Regions from separate parts of the Geodermatophilus sp. DSM 44513 genome, predicted to be linked through region 2. Evidence: predicted binding sites of a transcription regulator. Region 2 holds the regulator's gene; the other holds the start of a gene.
The links. The regulator LexA, encoded in region 2, represses DNA repair genes until DNA is damaged. The targets are predictions, from matches to a motif close to TCGAACANNTGTTCGA.
Positions count from the first base shown of each region.

Region 1 (7,182 bases), 1.4 Mb from region 2:
TCCTCGTGGAAGGCGAAGCTCGACCGGAACGACACGAGGTCGCCCCGGACGTCGGTGACCTCCACCCACGCCTCGACGACCCCGACCCCAGGGACGTCCACCCGGCGCGCCGACCGTTCCCGGGTCCACGTGCGCCAGGCCTGCCGCTCGGGGCGGCGGGTCTCGAAGACGAGGTACCCGCCCGGGCGGAGCGCTGCCCGTGCCGCGGACAGCGTCGCCGCCCACTCCTCGTCGGTGAGGAAGACCTGGGCGACGTTTCCCGTCATGGTGGCCAGGTCGACCTGCAGGGGCGGCAGGGACCGGACGTCCCCGGTCACCCAGCGCACGTGCCGGGCCTGCGGTTTCGCACGTGCGACGTCCAGGGAGGCCGCCGCGGGGTCGACGCCGACCACCTGCACGCCTCGGTCGGCGAGCAGGCACGCGAGGCTGCCGGTCCCGCACCCGACGTCCAGGACGGTGCGTGCGCCCAGTTCCCCGACCAGGGCGACGTAGGAGTCGAGGTCCGACCGCTCGCCCTCGAGGACGTCGTACAGGCGGGCGAGTCTGGGGTCGGCGAAGTGGGCGTCGGGCACGGCGGGACGGGGGCTCAGGCGGGGCGGAGGACGGCGACCAGGAAGTCCGCCTCGGCGGTGAACGGTCGCAGGTCCCAGGTGGACAGCAGCAGGTCCTCCGCCCAGCCGGCCGCGCGGGCGTCGTCCCGGAAGTCGTCGAAGGCGTAGCCGCGGCCGGCCCCGAAGCCGATCACCGCCCGCCCGCCGTCGGCGACGTGGGCACGCAGCCGCGTGAGCACCGCCGCCCGGGTGGACGGCGCCACGAAGGCCATCACGTTGCCGGCGGACACGATGACGTCGAAGGGACCCGCGACGCCGCGGGCGGGCAGGTCGAGCTCGGCCAGGTCCCCGACCAGCCACCGCGGGCCCGGGTGGTCCTCCTCCGCGGCGGCGACGAGCACCGGGTCCACGTCCACCCCGACGACGTCGTGACCGGCGCGGGCCAGCCAGCCGCCGGTGCGCCCCGGGCCGCAGCCGGCGTCCAGCACCCGCGAGCCGCGGGGCAGCATCGCGTCGACCATGCGCGCCTCGCCGGCCAGGTCGAAGCCCTGGGCGGCCAGGTCGCGGAACCGCTGCACGTAGGCGGCCGAGTGGCCCGGGTCCTGCTCGGTGATCCGCACCCACGCGCTCTGCTCGACCATGGCGCCCATCCTCACCCGCACGCTGCGAGCGCGAGGGACCGGCGTCCGCGAGCGCCGCCTCGTGGACCGCGAGGCCGCGCGGACCGGCCGGTCGATCTCGGCCCTGATCCTGGCCATCGCGGCCACCGTCGTCCAGCTCGACGGCCGGCTGCTGACCGGCAACGTCCGCCACTCCCCCGTTGTCCGCGGACATGCGCCGGTGCGGCTCGTGCGGATCAGGTGCCGGGCATGCCGGCGGGCCGCCGTCCGGATGGGCAGCGGCTGGGCGGAGGCGGTGCGGTCAGGTGCGCAAGCGGGTGGCGGCGATGAGGATCTCGGTGCCGTCAGGCCGCCAGGTACGCCATCGATCGTCGATGCGTTCGACGCGGTACCCGTGGTGGACCTTGGTGTGGTGGCGTTCGCAGAGCAGTGCGGAGTTCTCCAGGCTCGTCGCGCCGCCCTGCGCCCAGTGCAGCAGGTGGTGCACGTCGCAGAACCAGACGGGAGCCTCGCAGCCGGCGAAGACGCAACCGGCGTCGCGGAGTTCGGCCGCCCGGCGGATGTGCGGCGGGACGATGCGCTGGGTGCGGCCGACGTCGAGGGGGAGGCCGTCGGGGTCGAGCACGATCCGGGTGATGCCGGCGTCGCAGGCCACCCAGCGGGCGCGGGCTGCGGAGATCGTGGCGCCGGTGGAGGTCTGCGCCGCCCCCGGTGCGGTGTGGCTGCCGGAGAGGTCGGACAGCGGCACAGTGACGATGACCTGGGGCTTGGTGCCCCGCAGGACCGGCAGCTGTCCGCCGGTGAGCTGGTTGTCGGCCAGCTGCACGAGTGCGTCACCGGTGCGCTCGGCGCGGGTGCGCTCGTCGCCGGCGCACCGGGACGCGGCCTGGACGGACTCGAGCGCGGTGGCGACCTTCTGCCCGCCGACGGCGTCGAGGTGCCCGCCGATGGTCCACGTCCCGTCGGGGTGCTGGACGAGGGTGACCGCGCGCTCGGAGGTCGGGTCGGGTTCGGTGCCGTCGGGGTCGAGCTTGGCCAGGTACTCGCCGACTGCCTGCTGCAACTGCCGGTGGGTGCCGACGCAGGCCAGCTGCACGAGGGCGCCCTCGATGGCGCCGACGTCGATGCCCTGTGCCCGCGCCAGATCGACGTTGGCGGGCTCGGCGATGACGGCGATGACCTCGACCTGGTCGGGGCCGATCGATCCCTCGGCGAAGGCGTGCGCGGTGGCGGGCAGCGACTCGAGGACGCGCCCGTGGTCCACCAGGTCGCCGGCCCACGCGCCGGAGATCCGGGGGACGCCGCGCAGCCAGGCCCGGACGTTCTTCGCCCCGTCGTGCTCGCTCGCGCCCCGCACGTCGCTGCGGCGGACCACGCGGGTCAGCTGCGCGTGGACGCGGTGGGCGGCGGTGATGAGGTCGCGCGCCTGGTCGAGCAGCTCGGCATCGCTGAACTCGTCGAGGTCGACGGCGGACAGGGCGTCGAGCGCGGAGGCCAGTTCGCCCACTGCCGTCACCTCCTCGATCCATCGAACTCGTGTTCGAGGATACCGGAGGGAGGGACGCCTGCGCAAGGTGAAAGTCCAGCTCAGAGGCTTGTTTCCGTCAAGATTCGGCCTCTGTGATCGGCTGGTCGGCGACTCGGGGAAGTCCTCGTCGAGCTCGACCACGCGGTAGGTGTGTCGGGTCTGGACGCCGGCCCTACCGAGCCCGAGGCCGCCAGTCCGGCGGGTCGGCGGGGTGCAGGGCGGGGTCGTCGGCGGACAGCGTGCGCACCGGTCCGGGCGGGGTGAGCGGGCCCTCGAAGCGGACCGTGACCCGCCCGAGCCCGCGCCCCCACACCCACCCGGCGCCGAGGTCGTCGTGTCGCACGTCCTGGCCCGGCCACCACCGCGCCTCGGCGGTCACCGGCTCCGGCGCCTGCTCGGCCGGTTCGCCCTCGACCGCGTCGTCCGGCGGCGGGTCGTCGTCCACGGCGAACAGGTCCCCCTGGGCGTACAGCGACAGCCCGGAGACGCCGACGCCGAGCAGCCGCAGCCCGCCCTGCGTGCCGGCCTCGGCGAGCAGCCGGTGCGCCACGGCGGCGATCACCCGCGGGTCGTCGGTCGGCTGGGGCAGGGTCTGGGAGCGGGTGAGCGTGGTGAAGTCGTAGCGGCGCAGCTTCAGCGTCACCGTCCGGCCGGAGTAGGCGGCGCTGCGCAGCCGGCTGCCCACCCGCGCGGCCATGCTCTCCACGTGCCGGCCCAGCACGGCACGGTCGGTGAGGTCACGGGCGAAGGTCTCCTCCTGGGAGACCGACTTGGCCTCGCGCTCGGCGACCACCGGCCGGTCGTCCTCGGCGCGGGCCAGCGCGTACAACCCCGTCCCGTGCGCCCGGCCGGCCAGCGCGACCAGGTCCGACAGCGGCTTGGCGGCGAGGTCCGCGACGGTGGCCACGCCCACCTGGCGCAGCCGCTCGGCGGTGGCCGGCCCCACGCCGCCCAGCCGGGTCACCGGCAGCGGGTGCAACACCGCCAGCTCACCGCCCGGGGGGACGACGACCAGGCCGTCGGGCTTGTCGAGGTCCGAGGCGATCTTCGCCATCAGCTTGGACGTCCCGATGCCCACCGAGCCGGTCACCCCGCCGGTGGCCGCCGCGATCCGCTCCTTGAGGCCGCGGGCCAGGGCGGTCACGCCGTCCACCGACAGGTCCGCGACCCCGCCGGCGGCCAGGTCGACGTAGGCCTCGTCGATCGACACCGGCTCCACCAGCGGCGAGAGCTCGCGCAGCAGCTCCATGACCACGTCGGAGGTGCGCCGGTACGCGGCGAACCGGCCGCCGAGGAACGCCGTCCCCGACGGGCAGCGCCGCCGGGCCTCGGCCGTCGACATCGCCGAGCGCGCCCCGTAGGCGCGGGCCTCGTAGGACGCCGTCGCCACCACCCCGCGGCCGCCGGTGCCACCGACGACCACCGGCCGCCCGCGCAGCGAGGGCTTGTCGCGCTGCTCCACCGCGGCGAAGAAGGCGTCGAGGTCCAGGTGCAGGATGCCCGCCTCCCGCCGCACGCCCCACCTCCCCGCCCGTCGTCGCACTCCATGGTCGCCCGTCCTCCGCACGGGTGAGAGCGGACGCCCCGGAGCCGGATCTCGTTGATCACCGGCGCCCCCGCCTGCCAGTGTCGGGCGGACACCGACCGGAGAGGGGCAGCGTGGAGGTGCTCTTCCTCGTCCTCGGGGCGTTCGGCGTCGGCGTCCTGCTGCTGGCCCTGGTCGTCGGCGAGGTCGGTGACCTCGGTGACGCCGACGGTCCGTTCTCCGTCCCGGCGCTGGCCGCGCTGGCCGGCGGGGTGGGCTTCGGCGGTGCGGCCGCCGCCTCCGTGCTGCCCGAGGAGCTGCCGGACGCCGGACGCGCCGCGCTGGCGCTGGCGGCCGGGCTGGTGCTCGCCGTCCCGCTGGCGTGGGCCACGGTCCGGCTCTCCCGCGGGCTGCGCGACATGCCGACGGCCCCCACGCTCACCCGCTCCGACCTGGTCGGCACCCAGGGCGTCGTCGTGTCCGCCGTCCCCGCGCCGGGCTACGGCGAGGTCCGGCTGGTGCTCGCCGGCCAGCAGCTGAAGTTCGCGGCGAGCAGCGACACCCCGTTGCCCGCCGGCACCCCCGTGTACGTCGTCGAGGCGCTCAGCGACACCGCCGTCCACGTCGTCTCGACCGCACCCGACCCCGGAGGCACCATCCAGTGGACCTGACCCTGCTCATCGCGCTGGGCGGCCTCGCCGTCCTGGTGCTCGTGCTCGTGCTGTTCGTGCTGTCCCGGATCAAGGTGGCCGGGCCCAACCAGGCGTTCATCGTCACCGGCCGGCAGGGCCGGGAGGTCACCAGCGCGGCGGGGATCACCTCGCGGGACGCCTCCGGGCAGAAGGTCGTCATGGGCGCCAGCGTGTTCGTGCTGCCGGTGGTGCAGAAGCTGCACACCCTGGACCTGTCCAGCCGGCGCATCCCGGTGGGCATCCGCGGCGCGGTGTCCAAGCAAGGCGTCAAGTGCGACCTGGAGGGCGTGGCCATCGTAAAGGTCGGCGGCACCGAGGACTCCGTGCGCGCCGCCGCGCAGCGCTTCCTCAACCAGCAGGAGGGCATCGACACCTTCACCTCGGAGGTGCTCGCCGGGGCGCTGCGGTCGATCGTGGGCCGGCTGACCATCGAGGAGATCATCCGCGACCGCGCCGCCTTCGCCTCCGCCGTCGCCGAGGAGGCGGAGTCCTCGCTCACCGGGCAGGGGCTGGTGCTGGACACCTTCCAGCTGCAGGACATCCAGGCCGAGGGCAGCTACCTGGCCGACCTGGGCCGCCCGGAGGCCGCCCGGGTGCTCAAGGAGGCGTCGATCGCCGAAGCGCGCGCCCGGCAGGCCGCCGAGCAGGAGCAGCTGCTCGCCGACGAGGCGATCGCGGTGGCCAAGCGGCAGCTGGCGCTGCGGCAGGCCGAGATCACCGCGGAGACCGACGCGGCCACGGCCCGCGCGGCGGCGGCCGGCCCGCTGGCGCAGGCCGCGCAGGACCAGGCCATCCTCGCCGAGCAGGAGAAGGTCGCCGTCCGGACGGCGTCGCTCACCGAGCGGCAGCTGGACACCCAGGTGCGCCGGCCCGCCGACGCCCAGCGGTACAAGGTCGAGCAGGAGGCCGAGGCGCGCAAGAACGCCGCCATCCTGACCGCCGAGGCGCAGCGGCAGGCGACGATCGCCGGTGCGCAGGCCGCCGCCGAGCAGGCCCGGCTGTCCGGTGAGGGCGAGCGGGCGCGGCGGTCGGCGCTGGCCGAGGCCGAGGCGGTCGAGGGCGCCAAGCGCGGCGAGGCCGAGAAGCTGCGCCGGCAGGCGGTCGCGGACGCCGTCGAGCGCGAGGGCACCGCCGAGGCCGCGGCGATCCTCGCCCGTGGTCAGGCCGAGGCCGAGGCGCTGGACGCCCGCTCGGAGGCCTTCGCCAAGTACGGCGAGGCCGCGGTCCTGGAGATGCTGGTCAAGGTGCTGCCGGAGGTCGTGCAGGCCGCGGCCGCCCCGCTGGCGGGCGTGGACAAGATGACCGTCATCTCCGCCGACGGCGCCGGCGCGCTGGGTCGCTCGGTCGCGGCCAACGTCGCCCAGGGGCTGCAGCTGTCCGGCGACCTCACCGGCGTGGACGTCGCCGCCCTGCTGCGCCGCTTCGCCGCGGACGGCGGTGGTGCCACCCGCGTGCCGATCACGACCGACGGGGACGCCCCGCCCCGCCCGTGATCATCGGCATCCGGCGGCTCGACACGCCGGTGTAGGCCCACCACTCGCCGATGATCACGGTGGGTGGCGGTGGGCTCACCGCTCCCAGACGCCGGCGAAGTGGTGCACGGGACCGTGCCCGGAGCCGACGCCCAGGGTGCCGCCCGCCTGCAGCGCCCGCTGCAGGTAGTCCCGCGCCGGGTCGACCAGCCGGGTCCAGTCGTCGGTGCGGTGGCGGGCGGCCAGCGCGGCGAGCGCGGAGGACAGCGTGCACCCGGTGCCGTGCGTCGAGGTGGTGTGCACCCTGGGCCGCCGGGTGACCGTCACGCCGTCGGCGGTGGCCAGCACGTCGACGCTGTCCTCGCCGCCCAGGTGGCCGCCTTTGAGCAGCACCGCCCGCGGGCCGAGCGCCAGCAGCGCGGTGGCCTGGCCGGGCAGCTGGTCGACGTCGGTCGCCGGGTCGACGCCGAGCAGGACGGCGGCCTCGGGCACGTTCGGCGTCACCAGGTCGGCATGGGGCAGCAGCTCGGCGCGGACGGCGTCGACGGCGGTGTCGTCGATGAGCCGGTCGCCGCTGGTCGCCACCATCACCGGGTCGCACACCACCGGCCCGCCCGGGCGGGCGGCCAGCGCCTCCGCGACCGCGTGGACCACGTCGGCGGTGCCGAGCATGCCGAGCTTGGTGGCGTGCACCCCGACGTCGGCGAACAGCGTGGCCAGCTGCTCGGCGACGAAGGCGGCGGGGACGGCGTGCACGCCGGTGACGCCGCGGGTGTTCTGCGCCGTGAGCGCGG
Region 1 covers NZ_CP135963.1:4,573,721-4,580,902, reverse strand. Annotated here, with positions in the region: gene RTG05_RS22055 (class I SAM-dependent methyltransferase) at 1-572, opposite strand, end outside; gene RTG05_RS22050 (class I SAM-dependent methyltransferase) at 587-1,192, opposite strand; gene RTG05_RS22045 (HNH endonuclease signature motif containing protein) at 1,473-2,678, opposite strand; gene RTG05_RS22040 (DNA polymerase IV) at 2,872-4,215, opposite strand; gene RTG05_RS22035 (NfeD family protein) at 4,359-4,895, shown strand; gene RTG05_RS22030 (flotillin family protein) at 4,886-6,409, shown strand; gene thiD (bifunctional hydroxymethylpyrimidine kinase/phosphomethylpyrimidine kinase) at 6,485-7,182, opposite strand, start outside.
Region 1: a site for LexA is predicted at 2,700-2,715, ahead of RTG05_RS22045 (HNH endonuclease signature motif containing protein). Genes of this name have one in related genera too.

Region 2 (7,182 bases):
CATCATCGAGGGGTTGGACGACCCGGCGACCCCGCAGGTGCCGTACAGCCTGGTGCCGCTGGGCATCATGTACAACTCCGCGACCACCGACGCTGCCGACCTGCCGACCACGTGGACGGAGCTGGCCGCCGAGTACCCGGGCGCGATCGTCACGTCCGACCCCGGCGCATCAGGAACCGCCCTCGCCCACTACACCATGCTCACCGAACTCCACGGCGAGGAGTGGCTCCAGCAGCTGTCCGAACGCCAGGTCGCCGTGACCGAGAGCAGCCTGGCCCTGGCGCAGCTCGTCCTCACCGGTGAGGCCGACCTCGGCATCCCGGCGATCGAGTCGGCCGTGATCGGCGCCGCCCAGGAGGGAGAGCCGCTGGCGATCGCCTACATGGAGGACGGCGTGCCGACGTTCACCTCCGAGCTCGCGATGCTCGCCGACGCCCCGCACCCCAATGCGGCCCAGCTGGTGGTCCAGTACCACCTCTGCGAGGACTTCCAGGCCGCGCTGGCCGAGCAGGGCGGGCGCAGTGTCCTCGTCGACGGCCCGCAGCCCCCGGAGGCCGCCGACCTCTCCGACGCCACCCTGCTGACCACCAACCTCGAGGAGATCTCGACCCGCGGGGAGGACGTCACCGCCCGGTTCGCGGAGCTCTTCAACCGATGAGGCGTCCCGCACCGGCGTACCCGGACCCCCGGCCGGGATCCGCGCCGCGGACGGTCGCCGCGTACTCGGCCGGCGCAGCCGTGCTCGCCGCACCGCGGGGTCGGCCATGGCGGTGAGCACCCCTGCCGTCCCCGCCGCGTCCGGCACGGACGCGGCGGGGACGGCTCCCTCGCACCGGCGGGGCGGGCCCCCCGCCGGCGGCCGCCGCGGCACGGCGTGGTTCGACCGCGGCATGCGACTGGTCTGGGCGGTGGCTGTCCTGGCGTTGATCGGTTACCCGATCGCCCAGGTCTTCGGCCAGAGCTTCGTCGCCGATGACGGCGGGTTCACGTTCGGGAACTACGCGCTGCTCGGTCAGGAACCCGACCTGGTGCGGGCCATCCTGAACTCGCTGTGGATCGCCGCCGGCACGGTGGTGGGCAGCCTCCTGCTGGGCCTGCCCGTGGCATGGCTGGCCGTGCGCACGGACATGCCGCTGCGGCGCTTCTTCCGCGGCAGCGCCGTCCTCACGTTCGCCGCGCCGAGCTTCATCGCCGCGCTCGGGTGGATCCTGCTGCTGGGGCCCCGCAACGGCTTGCTCAACACGGCGCTGATGGGTCTGTTCGGCCTGGAGGAGGCCCCGTTCGACATCTTCACGCCGTGGGGGATCGTCTTCGTCCTCTCGCTCTTCCTGTACCCGCTGGTGTTCCTGCCGGTGTCGGCGGCGCTGGAGGGCATCGATCCGGCCCTGGAGCAGGCGGCTGCCAGCCTGGGCGCGTCGCGCTGGCGGGTGCTGCGCACGGTCACGTTCCCGGTGATCGCGCCGGCGCTCATCGCCGGCTCCATCCTGGTGTTCGTCAGCGCGGCGGTCATCTTCGGTCCGGTGGCCATCCTGGGTGCGCCCGTGGGGTTCCAGACGATCCCCACGGTGCTGTTGAGCCTGATGCAGTTCCCGCCCCGCATCGAGGCGGCCGCGGTCATCTCCGTGCCGATCTTGGTGATCATCGCGGGCCTGCTCGTGCTGCAGCGCTGGCTGACCGGCGGCAAGCGGTTCACCGTCATCGGCGGCAAGCCCGGCCAGCAGGACGTCACCCGTCTCGGTGCTGGCGGTCGGGCGCTCGGGCTGACCTTCTGCTCGGCCGTCGTGCTGCTGAGCATCGTCCTGCCGTTCGGCGTGCTCCTGGTGACGTCCTTCCGCGAGGCCCTCGGGCGGCCGCTCGGCTGGGACAACTTCACCCTCACCGGGAACTACGAGCAAGTGTTCGGCCGCCCCCTGATCACGGCTGCCATGGGGAACAGCTTCGTGCTCGCGGTGGGCGGGACCGTGCTGGCGCTCGCCGTGGCGCTCCTGGCCGCATGGCTGGCGCACCGGACGCGGGCGCACAGCAACGCCCTGATCGCCCCGGTGATGGCGGCACCGCTGGCCTTCCCCGGTGCCGTGCTCGGAATCGGCTTGATCATCGCCTACGCCGGCACGCCGTTCGGGCTCGGCGGCACGCTCACCATCCTGCTCATCGCCTACGCCGGCAGCGCCCTGCCCTTGTCCTACGCCTACGTGCACGCCGGCATGGGCCAGATCGGCGCAGAGGTCGAGGAGGCGTCGCGGAGCCTCGGTGCGTCGTGGGTGCGCACCTGGCGCCGGATCACGGTGCCCCTGCTCCGACCGTCCCTGCTGGCGGCGGGGCTGCTCAACTTCGTCCTGCTGTTCCGCGAGCTGGAGATGTCGGTGTTCCTCTACACCGGTGCCAACCCGACGGTCGCGACCGTCCTCTACAACCTCGCCAGCGAGTCGCTCTACCAGCGCGTCGGTGCGCTCTCGGTTGTGATCCTGCTGATCAACATCGTGGTCACCGTGATCGCGATGCGGCTGCTGGACAGCAGACCCGGCGAGTCGCCGTCCCGGCGTCGCCGCCGTTCCCCGTCCGTCGCCCTCAACACACCCCCGGAGGAAGCCGCATGACCGCCACCGTCCCGGATCTCGGCAGTGGAGTGCACCTGCGGTACGAGACCCCGCACATCGCCGTACTGACGCTCGACAGCGAGCCGGCCAACACCTTCAGCTGGGAGAGCCGGCGGTCGTTCATGCGGGCGCTGGACATCCTGGACGCCGACGAGGACGTCCGCTGCCTGGTCATCACCGGGAAGGGCCGGGCGTTCACGGCCGGTGCTCAGCTGCGCGAGGACCAGTCGATGACCGACGAGCAGCTCACCGACTACCTGGCCGAGTTCGGCAGGGTGCTCAACGGCGTCCAGGACTTCCGTGCGCCGGTCATCGCAGCGATCAACGGCGCCACGGTGGGTGGAGGCCTGGAGTTCGCTCTCTGCAGTGACATCCGGATCGCCTCGACCGAGGCCTTCTTCGTCGCCGCCGGGGTCAACGTCGGGCTCATCGTGAGCTTCTGGCGGCTGCCACGAGTGGTGGGCCTCGGCGCGGCCAAGGAGATCCTGCTGACCGGGGCGCGCTACACCGCAGAGCAGGCACTCAACTGGGGACTGGTCACCGAAGTGCACGAACCGGCGGACCTGATGCCGGCCGCGCTGGCCAAGGCCCAGCGGATCGCGACGCGGGCCCCGTTGTCGGTCGAGGTGACGAAATCCGCGGTGACGCAGGCCATCGAGATGGACTTCGCGGAGGGGCAGGCGCTGCAGACCCAACGCTTCCTGGAGATGTTCCGCACCGACGACCACCAGGAGGCGCTACGGGCCTTCTTCGAGAAGCGGGACGGCGACTATAGGCGCCGATGACCCGGCCGCCACACGAGGCGGCCGCCGACCCTCCGGGCTTCGGTGGCCGCCTCGTGCCGGTCCCGCGACACGTCGGCAGACCGGCACGGGTCAGACCCGGCGCAGCACCGTGACCACGCGGCCCAGGACGGTGGCGTCGTCGCCGGGGATGGGCTCGTACGCCGGGTTGTGCGGCAGCAGCCACACGTGCCCGTCGCGCCGCTTGTACGTCTTCACCGTCGCCTCGCCGTCGATCATGGCGGCGACGATCTCGCCGTTCTCCGCCGTCGGCTGCTGGCGCACGACCACCCAGTCGCCGTCGCAGATGGCCGCCTCGACCATCGAGTCACCGCTGACCCGGAGCATGAACAGGGTGCCCTCGCCGACCAGCTCGCGGGGCAGCGGGAAGACGTCCTCGACGGCCTGCTCCGCGAGCACCGGGCCACCGGCGGCGATCCGGCCGACCAGCGGGACGTAGGTCGGGGTGGGGGCCTCGTCGGCGCCGCCGGCCGTCGCGGCGGTCGGTGCCGGCGCGCCGGGGACCTCGCCGGGCAGCCGGACGTCCAGCGCCCGCGGCCGGTTGGGGTCGCGGCGCAGCCAGCCCTTCTTCTGCAGCACGCTCAGCTGGTGGGCCACCGAGGAGGCCGACGAGAGCCCGACGGCCTCGCCGATCTCGCGCACCGACGGCGGGTAGCCGCGTCGCTCGATCGAGTCGCGGATCACCTCGAGGACGCGCCGCTGCCGCTGGGTGAGCCCGTCGCCGGCCTCGCCGCGGTCGGGGAAGGTGCGCACCGACGCGGTCCCGGCCGTCCCGGGCGCACCGGCGGCCGCGCCGGTCCGGCTCTCCGACGCCCGCCGCGGCGGGCCGTCGCCTCCCCGGGCCCCACTGCCCGACGTCCCCCTGCTGCCCGCCACGTCTCCTCCTCGCCGGCCGTGCCGCCACGGCCCGTGTCCTGCGCCCGGTGTCCCGCGCCCGGTCGCCCTGCGCCCGCCCGGACCGGTGACCCGGGGGCCGGGGCGGACGGGTGTCGGACGGAACGGTAGCGCCTCGGGACCGGTACTCCCAAACACCTGTTCGAAGTGTGCGCGGCGTCGGGTCGACCCCGTCGGCGGGATGCGGTAGACATCGCACAGACGTTCGATCGAACACGCGTTCGACGCGCTGGGGTGTGAGGAGGAGGCTCGTGGTGGACGTGCGTCAGGCCGTGCTGGAGTTCGACGCGGCGGTGCAGGTGCCGTGGCGGCCGCTGCTGGGGTCGGGGGACGCGCGGTGCGCACCCGCCCGGGCGGTCGGGGCACCCGGACCGGCGCGGTCGCCGGCCGGGTCGGTCCTCCCGGGCAGCGGCCCGCGGGTCGCCGGGCACCTGCGGCCGGTCCCCGACCGGCCGGGTGTCCCGGGGCCCCGCGCCGCGGTCACGGCTCCCGCCCGCGGGGCCGGCCGGTCACCGGCCGTCGGCAGCGTCCCGCCGGGTCCGCACCGGGTCCGGCCGGGGGGACGGGCCGTGACGTCGGGGGTGGGGTCCGCGGGCGCCGTCCGCGGCGGGTGCGTCCCCTCCGGCGGGGCACGTCTGCGGCTGACCGGGCGCGGGCGGGCGCTGGTGCGCGCCCTGGTCCTGTCCGGCGCGGTCGCGTTCGGCGCCTGGGTCGCGCCGGTCGTCGGGGGTCACCCCGGTGGGGAGCTGCGGCTGGCCGGTGGGGACAGCGTCGTGGTGGGGGAGGGGGACACCGTGTGGTCGATCGCCGGGGAGCTCGCCGGCGGGACCGGGGACGTGCGTGCCGTGGTCGACGCGATCGAGGAGCTCAACGACCTCGAGGGCTCGGTCGTCGTCCCCGGCCAGGTCCTCGCGGTGCCCTGACCAGGGGCCGGAGGTGGTCGGGAGGGGCGGCTCGGTCGAGGAGCGACAAGACCGCCCGGCCAGGTTCGTCAACCCGTCGTGCCGAGTCGCTCACCCGCCGTCGCAGGTCGCGGACCTACCGTCGGGTCCGTGTCAGCCACCCCCGGGCGCCGGGCCGCCGTCTTCAGCTCCCCGTCGCAGAACGTCGAGGTCCTCGTCGAGGGCACCTGGTGGCCGGGGTCGCTGCTGGGCTGGCGGCACGACGGCAGCGGCGCGTGCGAGGTGTGGGTGCGGGTGGCCGTGGCCGGTGCCGACCGCGAGGTCTGGACCGACCTCGGCGAGGTCCGGCTGCCCGAGGCCGACCCCGCGCCGGTGCTCGTGCCCGACGCGCCGGCGGCGCTGTCCCTGGGGCTGGCCGAGGAGCTGCTGCCGGGCGCTTCGACCGCCCCGCGGGTGTCCCTGAGCGAGGCCGCCGCCCGGGAGCAGCGGGCGGCCGGCGTCCTCCCCGGGTCGGGTGCCACGGACCGGCGCCGCCACGGCGGCCAGGTGACCGCCCAGCTGCCCGCCGTGCACGACGCGGCGGCCGCGGCCGGCCGGCACCGGGCCGGGGCGGCGGCCGGCCGGCACCGGGCGGTCGACACCCGCCCGCAGCCGGAGGCGTCCCCCGCGGGGGAGGCCGCCGGGTCCGACCCCGGCGACGCGACGGTGCTCATGCCGCGCGCCACCGGTCCGGACTGCCTGACCCGTCCGCTGCGGCTCGGGGACCGGGCGTCCCGTCCCCGCCCGGTCCGCCCCGACGGGGTGCTCCGGGCCTGAGCCCGGAGCGGCACCCGTCCGCTGCTGCACCCCACCCGCGTCGCCCGTGCGCCGGCGCGGGAGGAGGCGTGCCGTGGGGCCGGTGGGACAGCTGTGCCGGGACGGTGCGGACGTCGTCCCGCCGGGCGACGCGCGTGATGTCGGCTTGCAGATCTAGTGGGGACCGGCCTAGGCTTCCCCTACATCTAGTAGTCGTACCGCTGTGAGTCGTCCACAGGCCGGTCCTCAGGTCCTCCCCACGACGTCCACCGGATGTCCCCAGGGGGGTCCACAGCCGGCCGTCCCGATCCGTCGCCCGACCGCTCCCGGCGGTCGCGGCGGCAGCCGGGGCGGGACCCCGTGGCGGGGCCCGTCGGGAGGGGAGGGACCGCGTGCGCTGCCCCTTCTGCCACAACCCCGACAGCCGGGTCATCGACTCGCGCGAGGCCGACGAGGGGGCGACCACCCGTCGCCGCCGCTCGTGCCCCGCGTGCGGCCGCCGGTTCACCACGGTGGAGGAGGCCGTCCTCGCCGTCGTCAAGCGCAGCGGGGTCAGCGAGCCGTTCGCCCGCGGCAAGGTGGTGGCCGGCGTCCGCCGTGCCTGCCAGGGCCGGCCGGTCGACGAGGACCAGCTGCAGCAGCTGGCCCAGCAGGTGGAGGACGCCATCCGGGCCTCCGGCGCCGCGGAGGTGCCCAGCCACGAGGTGGGGCTGGCCATCCTGCGGCCGCTGCGCGAGCTGGACGAGGTGGCCTACCTGCGCTTCGCCAGCGTGTACCGGGCCTTCACCTCGCTTGAGGACTTCGAGAAGGCGATCACCGAGCTGCGGGCCCGGCACGTCGCCGCCGGCACGCCCCCGCTGCCCGGCATGCAGGACCCACCACCCCGCCGGCGGGGCGGGGGGCGCAGCAGCGCCTCCTCCGCCGGCGGCTGAGAAACGTCAGCAGCACCGGCTAAGAAGGGTGCGGCTCTTCCCCAGCCGCCTCTCCGACCAGCACCGCACACAACCCAGGGAGAGCTCGTGACCGAGACCGAAGACCGCCTGTCGGGCCGTACGCGTCGTACCGCCAAGGCGCCGACCAGGGGGAGGGGCCTGAAGGTCAAGCGGGTCTTCACCACCGCCGGGGTGCACCCCTACGACGAGGTGACCTGGGAGCGCCGGGACGTCGTCATGACCAACTGGCGGGACGGCT
Region 2 covers NZ_CP135963.1:3,157,082-3,164,263, reverse strand. Annotated here, with positions in the region: gene RTG05_RS15355 (extracellular solute-binding protein) at 1-658, shown strand, start outside; gene RTG05_RS15350 (ABC transporter permease) at 765-2,597, shown strand; gene RTG05_RS15345 (enoyl-CoA hydratase/isomerase family protein) at 2,594-3,382, shown strand; gene lexA (transcriptional repressor LexA) at 3,473-4,276, opposite strand; gene RTG05_RS15335 (LysM peptidoglycan-binding domain-containing protein) at 4,549-5,217, shown strand; gene RTG05_RS15330 (hypothetical protein) at 5,347-6,012, shown strand; gene nrdR (transcriptional regulator NrdR) at 6,384-6,923, shown strand; gene RTG05_RS15320 (vitamin B12-dependent ribonucleotide reductase) at 7,011-7,182, shown strand, end outside.